4 regions of the Methylobacillus draconifructus genome follow, and region 3 is predicted to be linked to each of the others. Evidence: predicted binding sites of a transcription regulator. Region 3 holds the regulator's gene; each other region holds the start of a gene.
The links. The regulator sigma-54, encoded in region 3, starts transcription at its own class of promoters, with help from an activator protein. The targets are predictions, from matches to a motif close to TGGCACNNTTCCTGCT.

Region 1 (4,407 bases), on a different contig from region 3:
CAATTGTAAGAGGGTTTTGGTCATTCCTGCTTGCACGGCACAGGTTCCGGGCGCAGCAACAGCCAGACCGCCACAGTCGCCATGGTGACGGTCACGCCCCATTTGGCCCATAATGGCGCTGGCGAGAACCATAACCCGGTTGCGCTGCACGACATCATGAACACCGCCAGGTATTTCGCCTTGCGCGACACTGCGCCGCGCTCGCGCCAATCGCGAATATGATGCCCATACTTGGGGTGGTTGAGCAGGTAATGCTCCAGTTGCGGCCAGCCATGCCCGCCTGCCCATGCCGCCAGCAGCACGAACGGCACCGTGGGCATGATCGGCAGGAACGCCCCGATCACGCCGAGAATCAGCGCGATCACGGCCAATAAGCGCCATAACAATATCTTGGTCTGCCTGAGCATCAATACGTCTCGTCACTATGAGCTTCGCAAGATACCATGTTCACGGCCCAATCGCCCAGACAGAGCCCTGAATCGCGCGGCTGGCACTATTTCCCCAGCAAGTTGTTACCGCTATTCATCCTGCCCTGCAGCCAGGTTGGGCGTAGCTGCGATCTTGTGGATGGAAAGGTCGGCGCCGTCATACTCCTGCTCGGCATCCAGCCGCAGTCCGACCAGCAATTTCAATATGCCGTAGACTGCAAAACCGCCGCTCAAGGCAATCACCAGGCCCAAGGCAGTGCCCAGCAGTTGCGACGCCAGGCTGACGCCGCCCATGCCGCCCAGCGCAGTCGCGCCAAAGATACCGGCAGCCACGCCGCCCCAGGCGCCGCAAATGCCATGCAAGGGCCAGACACCGAGTACGTCGTCAATCCTCCAACGGTTCTGGGTCAAGGTAAAAGTCCAGACGAACACCGCGCCAGCCGCCAGCCCGATCGCCAATGCCCCCAGCGGGTTGACCACGTCTGAGCCTGCGCAAATCGCCACCAAACCAGCCAAGGGGCCGTTATGCACGAAGCCGGGATCGTTCTTGCCGGCAAGCAATGCCGCGAGCGTGCCGCCGACCATGGCCATCAATGAATTGAGCGCCACCAGGCCGGTCACCGCATCGACCGTCTGGGCAGACATGACGTTGAAGCCGAACCAGCCGACCGTGAGTATCCAGGCGCCCAGCGCCAGGAAGGGAATGCTGGACGGCGGGAAGGCATGCAGCCTGCCGTCCTTGCTGTAGCGGCCGATGCGAGGGCCAAGGAGCAATACGGCCGCCAGCGCGATCCATCCGCCCATCGCATGCACGACGACAGAACCGGCAAAGTCATGGTAGGGAGCGCCGAAAGCCGCTTCCAGCCAATCCTGAAAGCCGAAATGGCCGTTCCAGGCGATGCCCTCGAAGAAGGGGTATACCACGCCGACGATGACAAAGGTCGCGGCCATCTGAGGGTTGAATTTGGCCCGCTCGGCAATGCCGCCGGAAATGATGGCGGGGATGGCTGCCGCAAACGTCAGCAGGAAAAAGAACTTCACCAGCTCATATCCATGGTGCGCAGAAAGCGACTCCGCCCCTTGCAGGAAGCCCACGCCGTAGGCCACGCCATACCCGATGAAAAAATAGGCGATGGTGGATACCGAGAAATCCACCATGATCTTGACCAGGGCGTTGACCTGGTTCTTGCGGCGCACGGTGCCCACTTCGAGGAAGGCAAACCCTGCATGCATGGCAAGCACCATAATGGCGCCCAGCAATATGAAAAATACGTCGTTTCCCGACTGTGTTGAGTCCATGTCATCTCCTCCGTTTATTTTATAGCGGGGAATACATAGCAAAAACTACGCCACTCATCATGCCTTTGTTTTTAAATAGTTTTATAAATCTATCGAAATAAGGAAGCACCAAATATGATCCATCAACTGTGCATTGCACCAATAACGTGCAACTCCATGGAAGACTTGACTACGGAGCTTTGACACTTGCAGAGAAATTCTGCACCATGGACCGATCTCATCAGGGAATACGCCATGTTTGAATCCGCTGAGCTCGGCCACAGTCTCGACGATGAACTTTATAAGAAAGAAGTGCCCGCCTTGCGCGAGGCCCTGCTTGACATCCAGTTCGACCTGGCGGAATCCAAGGCTTTCCCCGTCTTGATCCTGATCGGCGGCGTGGATGGCGCAGGCAAGGGGGAAACCGCCAACCTGCTCAATGAATGGATGGACCCGCGCCTGATCCACACTTGCGCTTTTGGCCCAGCCACGGAAGACGAGGCGGAGCGCCCCCGCATGTGGCGCTTTTGGCGCGAACTGCCGCCCAAGGGCAAGATCGGGATTTTCTTCGGGTCATGGTATACCGCGCCCATTCTGGAAAACATGTCGAGCGGAAAACTGCGCAAGAAGCTCGACAGCCGCCTCAGCGATATTGTGCGCTTCGAACGCATGCTCACGGATGAAGGGGCGCTCGTCATCAAGCTCTGGTTCCATCTCTCGAAAAAACAACAGAAAAACCGCATTGCCGAGCTGGAAGCCAATCCAAAGACGCGCTGGCGCGTCACGGAGCAGGACAAGCAGCATCTCAAGCACTATGACGAATTCCGCACGCTCACCGGCCATATCCTGCGCGAGACCAGCACCGCCAACGCGCCCTGGCTGGTCATCGAAGGCTTCGACCCCAATTACCGCAGCCTGACCACGGGCAAATACCTGCTGGAGACCATACGCAACCGCCTGGATAGCAAGGCGCCCCCTCCCCGCAAGGCGGCAGCGCCCGCGCTCGCATTGACGGCGGCGGACAGCCTCAATGTGCTGAACACATTGGACCTGAAAAAATCCCTGGACAAGGACGATTACGAAGAACGCTTGGAGGAATATCAGGGCAAGCTCAACCTGCTCACCCGCCATGAAAAATTCCAGCAGATTTCGGTGATCATCGCTTTCGAGGGCGTCGACGCTGCCGGCAAGGGCGGCGCCATCCGCCGCGTCACCCAGGCCATGGATGCCCGCACCTATAGCATCGTCCCGATCTCGGCGCCTTCTGACGAGGAAAGCGCCCAGCCTTACCTGTGGCGCTTCTGGCGCCAGTTGCCCAGACGCGGGCGCGTCACGATCTTCGACCGCACCTGGTACGGCCGTGTTTTAGTGGAACGGGTGGAAGGATTTTGCAGCACGCAGGACTGGATGCGCGCCTATGCCGAGATCAACGACTTCGAGGAACAATTGGTCAGCCACGACATCGTGCTCGTTAAATTCTGGCTGCATATCGACCAGGAAGAACAGTTGGCGCGCTTCAAGGCCAGGGAGGACACTGCATTCAAGCGCTACAAGATCACGGATGAAGACTGGCGCAACCGCGAGAAATGGGACGATTACCAGCGCGCCGTCTGCGACATGATAGACCGCACCAGCACGGAGCAGGCGCCTTGGACCCTGGTCGAATCCAACGACAAGAAATATGCCCGCATCAAGATACTCAAGACCATTTGCGAACAGCTGGAGCGCAAGCTCGACGCATTGAAATAAGCAGCGCGGCGTATGGGCATATGCGAAAACCCGGTCGCCGGAAAAGCATTGGGAACAGCTACGCGGCCCTCTCAGGCGATATTGTCCGCGCGCTCGATCTGGATGTGGCTGACCGCGTCCGGGTCGCCGATCCAGAAATAATAGAACTCGCGCACCACGGCGAGAAACAACCGCTGGGTGGGCTTCATGGTGAAAATGCCGACCGTGGCGTTCACCGCCTGGCGATACACCTTGTGGTCGCGTTCAGGCGCATCCCGCAGCTTGAGCAATAAGAGCTTGACCAGCCGCATCCGGGTATCGACCAACGCCTGGTCCGCCCCCTCCTGGCGCAATGCATAGCTATAGGCCTTGAGCGGCCAGGTGTCGGCCACGCCGAACTTCTCGCTGTCCAGGCGCTGCCATAACGTCTTGAGATCCTGCTCGACAGGCTGCCACTTGGCCGGGTTGAGCTCGAACTCCTGACCGGCATTCAAGGCGGCGATGGCCTTGATGTCGTGGTTCCAGAAATGGTAGTACTCGCGCACCACGGAAAGGAAGAACGGCCATTGCTCGCGCTCTACTTCGGTCAGCAGGTGTTCGACGGCCTCCCGGTAGATCAGGCCGTCCGCCGGTTGCCCCGCAATGGCGGGCAACAGCGCTAGAAGCCAGTGCTCCCGCTGTCTCAGCCCCTCATTGTCGACTCCCTTGTTCTTGAGCAGCTTGAGATAGGCATTCATGGCCTCGCGTTCGCGGATATCGTTCATGGACTTGGTACAACTCGCTTGCAGTCAATTCAGAAAACAGTTTCCAATAGAAACGCCATGGCAGTGTAAGCATATTAGCGGCATCCGCCAAATTAAATTTAGGCTATTGAGCGTAGGAATCCATGACCCCATATAAAACCTAAGCGCGCTTCGTTTCCCGAGCGCGGCTGGCCCAGCTTCGGAATGCGGACAAGGCAGCCGGGGCCGGA
Region 2 (4,407 bases), on a different contig from region 3:
CATGCGGATGTCGCTGACAATGACTTGCGGTTCTTCCCTGTTGAGGGCATTCAAGGCTTCTGGTACGGATGCGAAGGTCTTGAAATCCATATCGGTGCGTGCCAGGGCCTTTTCAAATACCCAGCGTATGGATTTGTCGTCGTCTATGATCCAGATTGGTTTCATGATGGTTACCTGTGTAGTCTGTCTTTTATTAGAAGTAATTGTTCTTGTGCACGCGTTATTGTCGTGCAATGTAAGACTTCATCGCCGTGCTTTCAATGGGCAGCAATATGGTGAAGCTGGTGTGGCCTGGCTCGCTCTCACACTCGATCATGCCGTGGTGCTGGGTAATGAAGGTCTGGGCCAGGGTCAGGCCGAGCCCGGTGCCGCCATCGTGGCCTGACACCAGAGGGTAGAAAATACGCTCACGGATATCAGGCGGGATGCCGGGGCCGTTATCGATGATCTGCAGCTTGATGGCGACCCGGTAGCGTTTTTTTGCCAGTGTGACTTGGCGGGCGGCACGGGTGCGCAGGATGATCTCCGGCGTTTCTGCTCCAGGGTTGTTCTGCATGGCCTGCACCGCATTACGGGCAATGTTCAATACGGCCTGGATGAGTTTCTCGCGATCTCCGATCAACTCGGGCAGGCTGGTGTCGTAATCCCTGCGGATGTGTATGCCGCGCGGAGATTCGGCCAGCAACAGGCTGCGCACGCGCTCCAGTACTTCGTGGATATTGGTAGGTTCGTACTTCGGTACGCGGTGCGGCACCAACAGCCTGTCCATCAGCAATTGCAGCCGGTCGGCTTCCTTGATGATGACCTGGGTGTATTCGCGCAGGCCGACTTGCGGCAATTCATGTTCCAGCAATTGCGCCGCGCCGCGCAACCCGCCTAGCGGATTGCGGATTTCATGGGCCAGGTTGCGCAATAGCTCGGCATTGGCTTGTTGCTGGATGAGCATGCGCTCTTCGCGCGCAATGCGCAGCTGTTGGTCCATATGCTGGAATTCCAGGACCAGGCAGGCGGGAGCCAGTTCCACCGGCGTCACGGTACAGGTGACGGCGAAAGATTGCTGACGCAGCGTGGTGATCGGGAACTCGTGCTCGCGGAACGGGCTGTGGTGCTTGATCGCATGTTCCATGGCGGAGTCGAGAATGTCGCAGCCGGGAAATACCTGTGAGACGGGCAAGCCTGCGATCTGCTTGGCGCTGATGGCAAATAATACCTCGGCACCGGGATTGGCATATACGACGCGACGTTGCTTATCGAGCAGGATGACCGCAGTGGATAGATGTTCCAATCCTGCGAATGAGGGGGGGATTTTATGTTCCATGGCTTCTCTTAAGCAAAAGCCAGGCCAGTTACTTCAGCAGAGCAGAAGCCTTTTATTTAAAAGCTTCCAGCTCTTTTTGCAGAAGCTGCACATTGCGCTCGTGTGCATCGACGTCGGCCTGCAATCGCTGCATTTTTTCCTCGAATTTTGCGACGTTGCGATAGGTTTTTCCGTTGGCGCCACGGTATACCTCAGGCTTGGACTCGCCTTCGGCATAGGCTTTCTTGGCTTCTTCCAGAGCCGCTTTTTCTGCTTCCAGTTCCTCAAGCAGGATTTTCTTGCGCTGGTCGTCGCGCTTTTTCTGCGTCTGGCTGTCTACCCGCGGGAAATTGCTGGGCGTAGCCTGGGTCTTGGGTTTGGGGGCTGCCGTTGTCGCTGGAGGCGGTGGGTCTATCTCCAGCTTGATCGCTCCTTTGCTGGGGACGTTGGAGTAAGTGACATGGCCGTTCTCGTCGACGCTTTTATAGATTTCGGCATGGGCGCTGCCACAGGTGAATGCATATGCAAGCCAAGTAAAAAGGGACAGGCGAATTCTTTTCATGAGATTCAGTGTAGAGCAGAAGTCTGGTGCAGGCAATTGCCGCCGAGGCGGATTCCAGGCATAAAAAAAGCGGGTTTCCCCGCTTTTTTTATGCAATGCGCTGATTAAACGCTGTAGTACAGGCTGAACTCGACCGGGTGCGGAGTCTGGCGCAACTTCGTCACTTCTTCCATCTTCAGGTCGATGTAGGCATTGATCCAGTCGTCGGAGAACACGCCGCCGCGGGTCAGGAACTCGCGATCCTTGTCCAGGGCTTCCAGCGCTTGCTCCAGGGAAGAAGCGACAGTTGGGATCGCTGCATCTTCTTCTGGCGGCAAGTGGTAGAGATCCTTGGTGGCAGGCTCGCCGGGGTGGATCTTGTTCTGCACGCCATCCAGGCCCGCCATCAGCAATGCGCTGAATGCCAGGTATGGGTTGGCGGTTGGGTCAGGGAAACGTGCCTCGATACGGCGCGCCTTGTCGGATTGCACGAAAGGAACGCGGATGGACGCGGAGCGGTTCTTCGCGGAGTAAGCCAGCTTCACGGGGGCTTCGAAGCCAGGAACCAGGCGCTTGTAGGAGTTGGTGCCTGGGTTGGTGATGGCGTTCAGCGCGCGCGCGTGCTTGATGATGCCGCCGATATAGTAGAGCGCGAATTCGCTCAGGCCGGCGTAGCCGTTGCCTGCGAACAGGTTCTTGCCGTCTTTCCATACGGATTGGTGCACGTGCATGCCGGAACCGTTGTCGCCGAAGATAGGCTTGGGCATGAAGGTGGCTGTCTTGCCGTATGCATGTGCCGTGTTCAATACGACGTACTTGAGGATCTGGGTCCAGTCGGCGCGTTGAACCAGGGTGCTGAACTTGGTGCCGATCTCACATTGGCCGGCGGTCGCCACTTCATGGTGGTGAACTTCTACAGGCACGCCCAGCTCTTCCAGGGCTACTACCATGGCGGAGCGGATATCGTGCAGGGAGTCGATTGGAGGCACAGGGAAGTAGCCGCCCTTGACGCCTGGACGGTGGCCGGTGTTGCCGCCTTCGAACTTCTCGTTGGAAGCCCATGCGGCCTCTTCGGAGTTGATCTTCACGGAGCTGCCGCTCATGTCCACGGACCAGTTGATGGAGTCGAAAATGAAGAATTCCGGCTCTGGGCCGAAGAAGGCCGCATCACCGATGCCGCTGGACTTCAGATAAGCTTCAGCGCGCTTGGCGATGCTGCGCGGGCAGCGGTCATAACCCTTGCCGTCGGTAGGGTCCACGACGTCACAGGTGAGGAACAGGGTGGGCTCGTCCATGAAAGGGTCGATGTTGGCAGTCTCCGGATCGGGGATCAGCAGCATGTCGGATGCCTGGATGCCCTTCCAGCCTGCAATGGAAGACCCGTCGAAAGCGTGGCCTTCAGTAAACTTGTCTTCGTCGAATGCGGAAATCGGCACGGTTACGTGCTGTTCCTTGCCCTTGGTGTCAGTAAAGCGAAAATCGACAAACTTGATGTCGTTTTCCTTCACAAGCTTTAATACGTCGGCCACCGCCATTTGATTCTCCTAGCTCTTTTTGGATTAAGAAGTTAATTAAGCACTATGCTTGACACTAAGGTGAAGCAGGAACTGTGCCATTGAATTCGCGCAAATTCCCATTTTCACACATAAGGTTATAAAAGAGAAACGCTATGTGTGCACCAAAATATTGCGTTCACTCGGTTTTGTGCACCATTAATGTGCATTGAAGATTGTGGCAAAATTTAACGCTATACTCCGCATTTCTGAGGGGTAAAGGAGAGAGCAATGGAAACGTTGAATGCCATTTTGCTGAATGCAAAACAGCGTGCCGAGCAGCACGGGCTTCCCTATGCCGGAGCATTGACGCCACGGGAGGCGCAGAAGGTCCTGGAACTGGCCCCTTCGGCCAAGCTGGTGGATGTGCGCACCAAAGCGGAGCTTGAACTGGTGGGCCGCGTGCCCAATGCGACGCACATCGAATGGGCGTTTTATCCCGGCATGGTGGCTAATCCGGATTTCCTGTCCCAATTGGACAAGCAGGTCGACCACGAGGCGTTGGTGATGTTCCTCTGCCGTACCGGCGGGCGTTCCCATAACGCAGCCGTCTTGGCCGCCCAGGCCGGATATGCTGAGGCCTACAACGTGCTCGAAGGTTTTGAAGGCGAGTCCACGCCGGACACCAAGCAGCGCGGCAGGATCAACGGCTGGAAGGCTGCCGGCCTGCCCTGGACCAACGCCTGAGGATTTGCATGGATCGTTATGCCGTGATCGGCCACCCGGTGGAGCACAGTAAGTCCCCTTTGATCCATGTTGCATTTGCTCAACAGACGGGACAGCAGATCGAATACGGCAAGGTGCAGGCGCCCCTGGACGGGTTTGTTGCCACTGTGGCCGGTTTGCAGGCGCAGGGCTATTGCGGGGCCAATGTCACCGTGCCTTTCAAGTTCGAGGCCTATTCATTGGCAACCGAATTGAGCGAACGAGCGCGTGATGCAGGCGCGGTGAATACGCTGAGCTTCAAGAATGGCGGCATCCATGGTGACAATACGGATGGTGCCGGGCTGGTGCGC
Region 3 (4,407 bases):
GCCATTGGCCACGATGATGGCCGCCAAGTCGGCTGAGAACAGGTTTTTGATGGCCTGGAACAATTCTCGCGCCTTGAGGCTGCGCAAATAATCCATCTCTGCGCACCCCAGCACCTGCACTCGGTTGGGATGCACGAAATTCAGGTGACCAACCAGCGCCAGGGATGGCTTGGTCACGGTTTCACTGGTCAGGGGGTTATCGCCGCCGGCTAACCCTGCTACCCATTTCAGCTTGAGCTTGCGGCGCGTATCCTTGTAAAGCTGGGTAACACTGATTTCAGCCATGTGTGCTTAATACCTTGGGAATGAACAAGCGGAAGGATATGCTGCAAGAGCGCCAAATCCATGCATGAAAAACAGACTTGGCACTCTTTTGCAGCATTTCACGAGGAGGTTACTCGACCGCCTGGTGCTTCAGACCTCCGGATGCCTGGTTGTGGTTGCTGACTTTTTCCTTATGCTTCACTACCTGGCGGTCCAGCTTGTCCGCCAGCGAGTCAATCGCGCTGTACATGCTTTCCGCCCCGCATTCCGCGTGCAGGTCGTTGCCCGGCACATGCAGGGTGGCTTCCGCCTTTTGCACCAGTTTCTCCACGCTCAGCGTGACCTTGAGGTCAATCACATGGTCAAAGTGATTGCTGAGTCGGGCCAGCTTGGACTGCACATATTCGCGCAGGGCTGGGGTAACGTCGAGGTGATGTCCGGTCAGGTGCAAATTCATAACGCTCTCCTTACTTGAAAACGCGCAAATCAAAGCGACTTGCGCTGGTTGGCCGCGGGTATCTGTAGAGACTCGCGGTATTTCGCTATGGTTCTTCTTGCAACAACTATGCCTTGTTTGCCGAGGATGTCGGTAATCTGGTTGTCAGACAGCGGCTTCTTCGGGTTTTCCTCGCTCACCATCTGCTTGATCAACGCGCGGATCGCCGTGGCGGAGCAAGCACCGCCAGACTCCGTCGCAACATGGCTGCCGAAGAAATACTTCAACTCGTACACGCCGCGCGGTGTGAGCATGTACTTTCGCGTCGTCACGCGCGACACGGTGGATTCATGCAGGCCCAACTCGTCGGCGATCTCGCGCAGCACCAGCGGACGCATGGCGACTTCGCCATGCTCGAAGAAGTTGCGCTGCCTGTCCACAATCGCCTGCGACACGCGCAGGATGGTGGAAAAACGCTGCTGGATGTTCTTGATCATCCATTTCGCTTCCTGCATCTGGCTCATGAGGTATTGACTGGAGCTATCGCGATTACGTTTCAGGATGCCGGCATAAAGCTGGTTGATGCGTAGCTTGGGCACCACTTCGTCATTGAGGCTGGCGATCCAGATACCCTTGACCTTCTTCACCACGATTTCGTGCTGGATGTAGTGGTCCGAGGTGATATGGCTGAACTCGCCGCCCGGGCGCGGGTTGAGCTGGATCACCAGCTGCTGCACCGTTTTCAGGACGTCGTCGTCGCAATGCAGCAGCTTGCGCAGGCGCGTGTAATCGCGGCTCGCCAGCAAAGGCAAGTGTTGCTCTGCAACCTTGATCGCCAGATCAACAAAAGGCGTTTCTGCGGGCAGGGCGCGCAGTTGCAATGCCAGGCACTCCGCAAGGTTGCGGGCGCCAATACCAGGGGGATCCAGGTTCTGGATATGCTTGAGCGCGGTTTCGAGTTCGAGCAGGTCGATTTCGAGCTCTTCCGGCAGCAGCTCGGCCAGCTCTTCCAGCGACTGCTCGAGGTAGCCGTCGTCGTTGATGGCGTCCACCAGCACCATTGCCAAGGTCTGGTCGCGTTCGGACAACGGCAGCAGCTTGATCTGGCTCAATAGGTGCTCGCGTAGGGTAAGGTTGACCGCTTCCTGGAAGCTGAAGTCGTTGTCGTCGTCATTGTTGGCGCCGCCCTCTTCCCAGCGGTTGCTGCCCTGGAAAGATTCGAAGTAATCGTCCCCTCCGCCGAATTCGTCAACGCGCGGCAACTCCTCGCTGGCTGGCGCAGGTGCCTCGCTGGCGGGAGCGGCGACCGCGGCATCCGGAGCGGGACTGTAGCTTTCGGACATCTCGGCAGCCCCGTCCGGACCGTCTATGCGCTCCAGCAAGGGGTTGGCCTGCAGCAGCGACTCCAGCTCCTGGTTGAGTTCCTGCGAAGACAGCTGCAACAGCTTGATCGACTGCTGCAACTGCGGCGTCAATGCCAGGTTCTGGGAAAATTTTAGCTGTAGACTTTGTTTCATCTCTCTAATTCTGCGTTGACTACAGGCGGAAATCCTTGCCCAAGTAAACTTCTCTTACACTTTCGTTATGTATGATCTCGCTGGGCTTCCCCGATGCGAATACGCGGCCTTCATTCACGATGTAGGCGCGATCGCATATGCCCAATGTTTCACGGACATTATGGTCCGTGATCAGTACCCCGATATTGCGCTCGGTCAGGAAACGCACGATCTTCTGGATGTCCAGCACGGCAATCGGGTCGATCCCGGCAAACGGCTCATCCAGTAGGATGAAGCTGGGATTGGTCGCCAGACATCGGGCGATTTCCACCCGGCGGCGCTCGCCGCCCGAAAGGCTTACCGCCATGTTGTTGCGTATATGGGTGATATGGAGCTCCTGCAGCAGGGATTCAAGCTGTTCCTTCTGCTGCTCGGCCGTCATGTTCTGCAATTCGAGGATGGCCTGGATGTTTTCCGTCACGGTCATCTTGCGGAAGATCGACGGCTCCTGCGGCAGATAGGCCAGGCCCATGCGCGCGCGCTGGTGGATGGGCATCCGGCTCAGGTCCTTGCCGTCCAGCAATATGCGTCCGCCATCGAGTGGCACCAGGCCCACCATCATGTAGAAACTGGTGGTCTTGCCCGCGCCGTTCGGCCCGAGCAGCCCGACCACCTCGCCGCTGTTGAGCTGCAGGGAAATATCCTGCACCACGGTGCGAGACTTGTATTTCTTGCGTAAGCTTTCTACGATCAATTCACTCATTTATGCAATATCTATCGATGCCGTCTCTATAAAGCGCAGTTGCTTCGGCCTGCATCAAGCACAGGCCCTCCAATAGCCATCGAGCTCAGGGAGTTTCTGCCGCGGGTTTCTTCTTGGGCTGGATAATGGCACGCACTCGGCCAGTGGGTGTTGCAGGTGTCGCCGCTTGCGAGCCGCCGCTGATGACTTCCGCATATTCGGCATTGGCGTCATACATGATGTAGTCGCCATGCACGATATCCTCGCCGCGCTTGACCCATGCCTTGGTAAACAGCTGCACCTTGTCCATGCGTCCATCATACTCTATCCGCTGGGCGCTGCCCTCCATGTATTCGTTCTTGCCGTCGCGCTTCTGCCTAAAGGTGGTGGGATTGCCGTAGGACGTGCTGTGCTGGAAGCCTTCCTTGTCCTCGCGCACGATCAGCCTGTCGCCGCGGATCACCAGCGTGCCCTGGGTCAGGATAACGTTGCCGGTATAGGTGCTGGTCTTCTTGGCATCATTGACCTGCACGGAGTCGGCCTCCAGCTCGATCGGCTTTTCCCGGTCGGCCTTTTCGGCATGTGCCGTTGCAGACAGCATGCCGGCCAACATGGCAAGCAATAATGAATAACGCAGGTTGCGCATAGGGTCTCCGCTGAAGAATGTCGTTCTACTTGGTTTTAGTGGGCTGCTTGGCATTGTTGCTGTTACCGGATGTCGTCTTGCTGTTCTTGGAAGCCGCAGGCTTGGCTGCCGCCTGCTTGGTCTTGCTTGCCGCTTTTGGCTTGCTGCTCGTGCGCTTGCCGGCGGCCGGGCGCTCATAATGGCTGCGCACCCGCTTGTTGAGCTGGATGGTCTGGTTCTTCTTGTCGTAGACCATCCCGACCGCGCGCACCACGCTCTTTGGCCCCTGGGTAATCACCACAGGCTGGTCGGTCGACGCGATCTCGCTATCCGGCTCCACGCGCAGGTATTCCGTCGTCAGCGTCATTTCCTGCCGGTCGCCGAACGCCGGCCGCACCACGCGCACGTCATCGCGGAACTCCACGACATCGCCCTTGCTGGACACATGCCCGCGCTTGCCCTCTATCGTCGTGGTGGGCTTGCCCACCCCAAACTGGGTGAAATGCGGGTTTTCCAGCTCGGTAGTGTCGTCGTCCGGGTAATGCCGCATTTCAGAAGCCTTGAGGATGTGGCTGATCGACCCTGTCGCATCCGTCTTGGTCGTGACGAAATTGTTCAGGATGTAATCAGGGTCGTGACGCGTCGTCCCATCCACGCGCAGCTCCGGCGGCTGCACCGTGCGGTCGATCCACAGCGTAATCAGGGCCAGCAGCCCGAGTACGGCAAGCGGAAACAGGATGGTATTGCTACGTCCTTGCATATCTCGTATTTACTTTAAATAAGGCGCCATTTGCGCATCGAAGGTGCCTTGCGCCTTCATGAGCAGTTCGCAGACTTCGCGCAC
Region 4 (4,407 bases), on a different contig from region 3:
GCTCCTGCTGCTCTAGATAACGCAGCAAGGTGATGCAACCCAGGCTGTGCCCGATAAAAAAGGTATGCTGGTCCGGCTGGATAATATGGGTGCGCAGGCAATCAAGCCATCGCTCGATGTCAGGATGGTCGGATGCAGGCAACGCCGGCACCGTGACCTTGAACCCCTGCTGCTCCAATGCGTTCTTGATCCATGGGAACCAGTGGCTTTCCGGCGAAGCCTGGTAGCCATGGATGATATAGACAGTCCCTGCTTGCATGTTCCTCCCCACACGGCAATATGTGGTTAGAACACTTTCTGGGCTTTAGTTCTCCCTCAAGCCCCGCACGACGGTAAAAACCAGGTTATTTGACAGCGCCGAACACTTTCTTGAGCAAGCTGCTGGCTTGGCCCATCGGGTCCTGGCGGATGGCTTTTTCCTCTTCGGCCATCATGAGATAGACCCCGTCCAATGTCTTCTGGGTCACATATTGTTCAATGTTCGCCTGGTCCTTGTTGACCAGCCCGTATTTGCTGCCCATTTCGGCAAACTTGTTGTATTGCTGCGCCAGGTCGACGTTTTGCGTCGCCTTTTTCACGATGGGCAGGAATTTCTCCGCCATCGGCGCAGAGGTGGTCTTGCGGAAATATTGCGTGGCGGAGTCCTGCCCGCCGGTCAGGATATCCTTGGCGTCCTGCACGCTCATCTGCTTGACCGAATTCACGAGCAAGGTCTTGGCCTCAGGCACCGCGGCTTCCGCCGCCTGGTTCATCTTCAGCACCAATTCGTCCGCCTGCTTGCCCATGCCGAACATGCGCATGGCCTTCTCGGCCTTCTGCATGGATTCAGGCAGGGGAATCTTGACCTGCGGGTTATTGAGGAAGCCCCCTGCCTGCCCTAGCTGGCTGACCGCACGCTCGGCGCCTTGCACCAGCGCCTGTTTGAGGCCCTGGCTGGCATCGGCATTGCTGATGCTGCCCAGGTCCAGCGCAGCGGCATGGCTGGAAAAAACAACGAATGATAATGCAGTCACAAGATGGCGCATGGCTCCTCCTAGATGATGAATTGAGGTTCTCACCGCATTTTAACCTCATCGGCGAAGCATGCGTACAGTATTACCGTTTAATGTTGCACCGGTTTGACGCGCCAGATTTTCTCAACGTATTCGCCGATGGTACGGTCGCTGGAGAACTTGCCGATGCGCGCCACATTAAGGATTGCGCGGCGGTTCCACTCATCCTTGTCCTTGTAGAGCTTGCCCACGGCATCCTGGGTCTCGATATAACTCGCGTAATCAGCCAGCAGCAGGTATTGATCCCCGTTGTTCAACAAGGCGTCGCCGATCGCATGGTAGCGATCGGGCTCGTCCACGGAGAAGAAACCGTTGGTGATCATGTCCAGCGCCTGCTTCAGCTCGGAGTTGCCGTGGTAATAGTCCCATGGGTTGTAATGGTTGGCTTTCACCTCGGCCACCTGTTCCGTCGTCAGGCCGAAAATGAAGATATTGTCTTCCCCCACTTCCTCGCGGATTTCCACATTGGCACCATCCAGCGTGCCGATGGTGAGAGCGCCGTTCAGCGCCATCTTCATGTTGCCGGTGCCCGATGCCTCGGTGCCGGCGGTGGATATCTGCTCGGAAAGGTCGCTGCCCGGGAACAAAAGCTCCGCCGCCGACACCTCGTAATTCGGGTAGAACACCACTTTGAGCTTGTCTCCTACGGCAGGATCCTCGTTGACGATGGAGGCTACGTCGTTGATCAGGCGGATGATCAGCTTGGCCAGCCAGTAGCCCGGCGCCGCCTTGCCGCCAAAAATCACGGCGCGCGGCGTCACATCCTTGGCTTGCCCGCTGCGGATGCGGTTATACAGGGTCACGATGTGCAACACATTCAGCAGCTGGCGCTTGTATTCGTGGATGCGCTTGATTTGCACGTCGAACAAGGCGGCAGGGTTCAGCTTGACTCCTGTCACCTGTTCAATCCGCTTGGCAAGCCGCTGCTTGTTGGCATGCTTGACCGCGAGGAAAGCCTTGCGGAAATCGGCATCGTCAGCCAATGGCTCCAATGCGCGCAGCTTGTCGAGATCATGGTGGAAGTCCTTGCCGATGACGCTTTCCAGCAGGCTGGTCAAGCCGGGATTGCACTGGTTGAGCCAGCGCCGGGGCGTGATGCCGTTGGTGACGTTGATGAAGCGGCCCGGGAAGATGCGGTTGAAATCGGCAAACAAGGTAGATCGCAGCAATTCGCTGTGCAATGCCGCCACTCCGTTCACGGTGTGGCTGCCGACCACGGCCAGGTGCGCCATGCGCACGCGGCGACCGTGCTCTTCGTCAATAATGGAAACGCGCGTCAGCAGATCGGTCTCGCCCGGGAACTTGTGGTTCACGATCTGCAGGAACTCATGGTTGATGCGGTAGATGATGCCCAGGTGCCGCGGCAGCAGCCTGCCGAACATCTCCACCGGCCAGGTCTCTAGCGCCTCCGGCATCAAGGTATGGTTGGTGTAGGCAAATACCTTTTCGCTGATTTTCCAGGCCTTGTTCCAGTCGAGGTGGTGCACGTCCACCAATTGGTACATCAGCTCGGCCACCGCAATCGCAGGATGGGTGTCATTGAGCTGGATCGCCACCTTGTCCGGCAACACGCTCCAGTCGTCATGCTTAGCCAGGAAGCGGCGCAGGATGTCCTGGATCGAAGCGGAGACGAAGAAATACTGCTGCTTCAGGCGCAGCTCCTTGCCCAGCACGGAAGTATCGTTGGGGTACAGCACCTTCGAAATATTCTCGTAGGCATTGCGCTCCTCGACAGCTTTCTCGTAATTGCCTTCATTGAAGTGCGCAAGGTCGAACTCACGCGCCGCCTTGGCAGACCACAAGCGCAAGGTATTCACGGTTTCCGTGTCGTAGCCGGGCACCGGCATGTCGTAGGCAATGGCCAGCACGCTTTCTGCATCCACCCAATGGTATTCCGTACCCTTGGCAGCCGGGAACTCCACCACCTTGCCATAGAACCTCACCGGGTACTGGCTTTCCGGCCGCTGGAACTCCCAGAGGTTGCCGTAACGCAGCCAGTTGTCGGGGTTTTCCACCTGCTGGCCCTGGCTGATCGACTGGCGGAACATGCCGTATTCGTAACGGATGCCATAACCCGTGCCCGGGATGTCCATGCTGGCCATCGAATCGAGGAAACACGCCGCCAAACGCCCCAGGCCGCCATTGCCCAGCGCGGCGTCGTTTTCCAGCTCGACCACGTCCTCCAGCTTGTGCCCCAATGTTTTCAAACCCTCCTGCACCTCGCCCTCGATGCCCAGATTCAGTGCGGCATTCTGCATCATGCGCCCAAGCAGGAACTCCAGCGAGAAGTAGTACACCCGTTTCGGATCTTGCTCGCTATATGCTTCAGCGGTCTTGACCCAGCGCTCAACCACATGGTCGCGTATGGTGTATCCGGTCGCCACATACCAGTCGCGCGGCGTCGAAGCCTCGCTGGTCTTGAATGCGGAAAAGATCAGGTGGTTCTGCAGTGCCTGGGCAATCGGGGTTTTCTCGGTGGTAATCACAGGCGTGGAGGCTTTGGGCTTTTTGGGTTCTTTTTCAGCGGTCATTGGCGTCTTTCCGTGTGAGTTTACAAAATGCCACCCGTTGGCTTGAGTTCAGAAGCTCATATTGAATGGCCAACATGAAATTCTTGCGAACTTGATGCACTAATTTTCAACCAGCAAAAATCAGGCCACTCTAGGAGCAGGATTACGCGCAGGACAATCCATCACGCCCACAACAGGTGAACTCTTTTACAAGACTACAATAGTGGGAAAAAGTTGAACAGCGATTGCGAAAACATCTTCGCATCTTCCCTACTGGCTCAGGGAAGCGACATGGCCAAAGCAAAACAAAAAAGCCGGGCATGCCCGGCTTTTTGCATTTCAGTCCCGCAGGTTATTTGGGCGTAGGATCGCTCACGAACCCGAGCTTCTGCACGCCTGCATTCTGCGCATACGCCATGACCTCGGCGAGCACCTGGTAACGCGTCTCCTTGTCGGCGCGGATATGCAGTTCCGGCTGCGGGTCCTTGTCGGCAACCTCGTGCAGCTTCACGTTCAGCTCTTCGAGCGTGAGGGTCTGGTCGTTCCAGTACATGGCGCCTGCGCTATCGATGGCGACATCGATGATATCCGGCTTCTCCGGGGAAGGCTGGCTCGTCGCTTGCGGCAGATCGATCTTCACCGCATGCGTCAGCAAGGGGGCGGTGATGATGAAGATCACCAGCAACACCAACATCACGTCCACGAGCGGCGTGGTGTTGATCTCGGACATGGGACGGCTGTTGCCCTCCCCGCCGCCGATTCCGCCGCCTGCCATCATGCCGTCACCTCTTTCAATGTGGCGCCGGTACGGACAGCGGCGGCGCCTGGGGTAGTCTTGCTGCTAG

Region 1: a site for sigma-54 is predicted at 1,765-1,780, ahead of ACJSDX_RS07550 (ammonium transporter). Genes of this name have one in related genera too.
Region 2: a site for sigma-54 is predicted at 3,438-3,453, ahead of glnA (type I glutamate--ammonia ligase). Genes of this name have one in related genera too.
Region 4: a site for sigma-54 is predicted at 3,696-3,711, ahead of ACJSDX_RS08060 (glycogen/starch/alpha-glucan phosphorylase). Genes of this name have one in related genera too.

Annotation. Positions count from the first base shown of each region.
Region 1 covers NZ_JBJQII010000003.1:229,833-234,239, forward strand. Annotated here, with positions in the region: gene ACJSDX_RS07545 (YbaN family protein) at 21-407, opposite strand; gene ACJSDX_RS07550 (ammonium transporter) at 519-1,727, opposite strand; gene pap (polyphosphate:AMP phosphotransferase) at 1,962-3,455, shown strand; gene ACJSDX_RS07560 (hypothetical protein) at 3,527-4,198, opposite strand.
Region 2 covers NZ_JBJQII010000001.1:412,261-416,667, reverse strand. Annotated here, with positions in the region: gene ntrC (nitrogen regulation protein NR(I)) at 1-165, opposite strand, end outside; gene glnL (nitrogen regulation protein NR(II)) at 221-1,318, opposite strand; gene ACJSDX_RS01955 (DUF4124 domain-containing protein) at 1,371-1,859, opposite strand; gene glnA (type I glutamate--ammonia ligase) at 1,964-3,373, opposite strand; gene ACJSDX_RS01945 (rhodanese-like domain-containing protein) at 3,623-4,078, shown strand; gene aroE (shikimate dehydrogenase) at 4,087-4,407, shown strand, end outside.
Region 3 covers NZ_JBJQII010000004.1:94,223-98,629, reverse strand. Annotated here, with positions in the region: gene hprK (HPr(Ser) kinase/phosphatase) at 1-285, opposite strand, end outside; gene hpf (ribosome hibernation-promoting factor, HPF/YfiA family) at 395-721, opposite strand; gene ACJSDX_RS09325 (RNA polymerase factor sigma-54) at 751-2,217, opposite strand; gene lptB (LPS export ABC transporter ATP-binding protein) at 2,237-2,959, opposite strand; gene lptA (lipopolysaccharide transport periplasmic protein LptA) at 3,045-3,551, opposite strand; gene lptC (LPS export ABC transporter periplasmic protein LptC) at 3,610-4,323, opposite strand; gene ACJSDX_RS09305 (KdsC family phosphatase) at 4,333-4,407, opposite strand, start outside.
Region 4 covers NZ_JBJQII010000003.1:332,958-337,364, forward strand. Annotated here, with positions in the region: gene ACJSDX_RS08050 (RBBP9/YdeN family alpha/beta hydrolase) at 1-259, opposite strand, end outside; gene ACJSDX_RS08055 (DUF4197 domain-containing protein) at 345-1,025, opposite strand; gene ACJSDX_RS08060 (glycogen/starch/alpha-glucan phosphorylase) at 1,103-3,583, opposite strand; gene ACJSDX_RS08065 (ExbD/TolR family protein) at 3,915-4,340, opposite strand; gene ACJSDX_RS08070 (MotA/TolQ/ExbB proton channel family protein) at 4,337-4,407, opposite strand, start outside.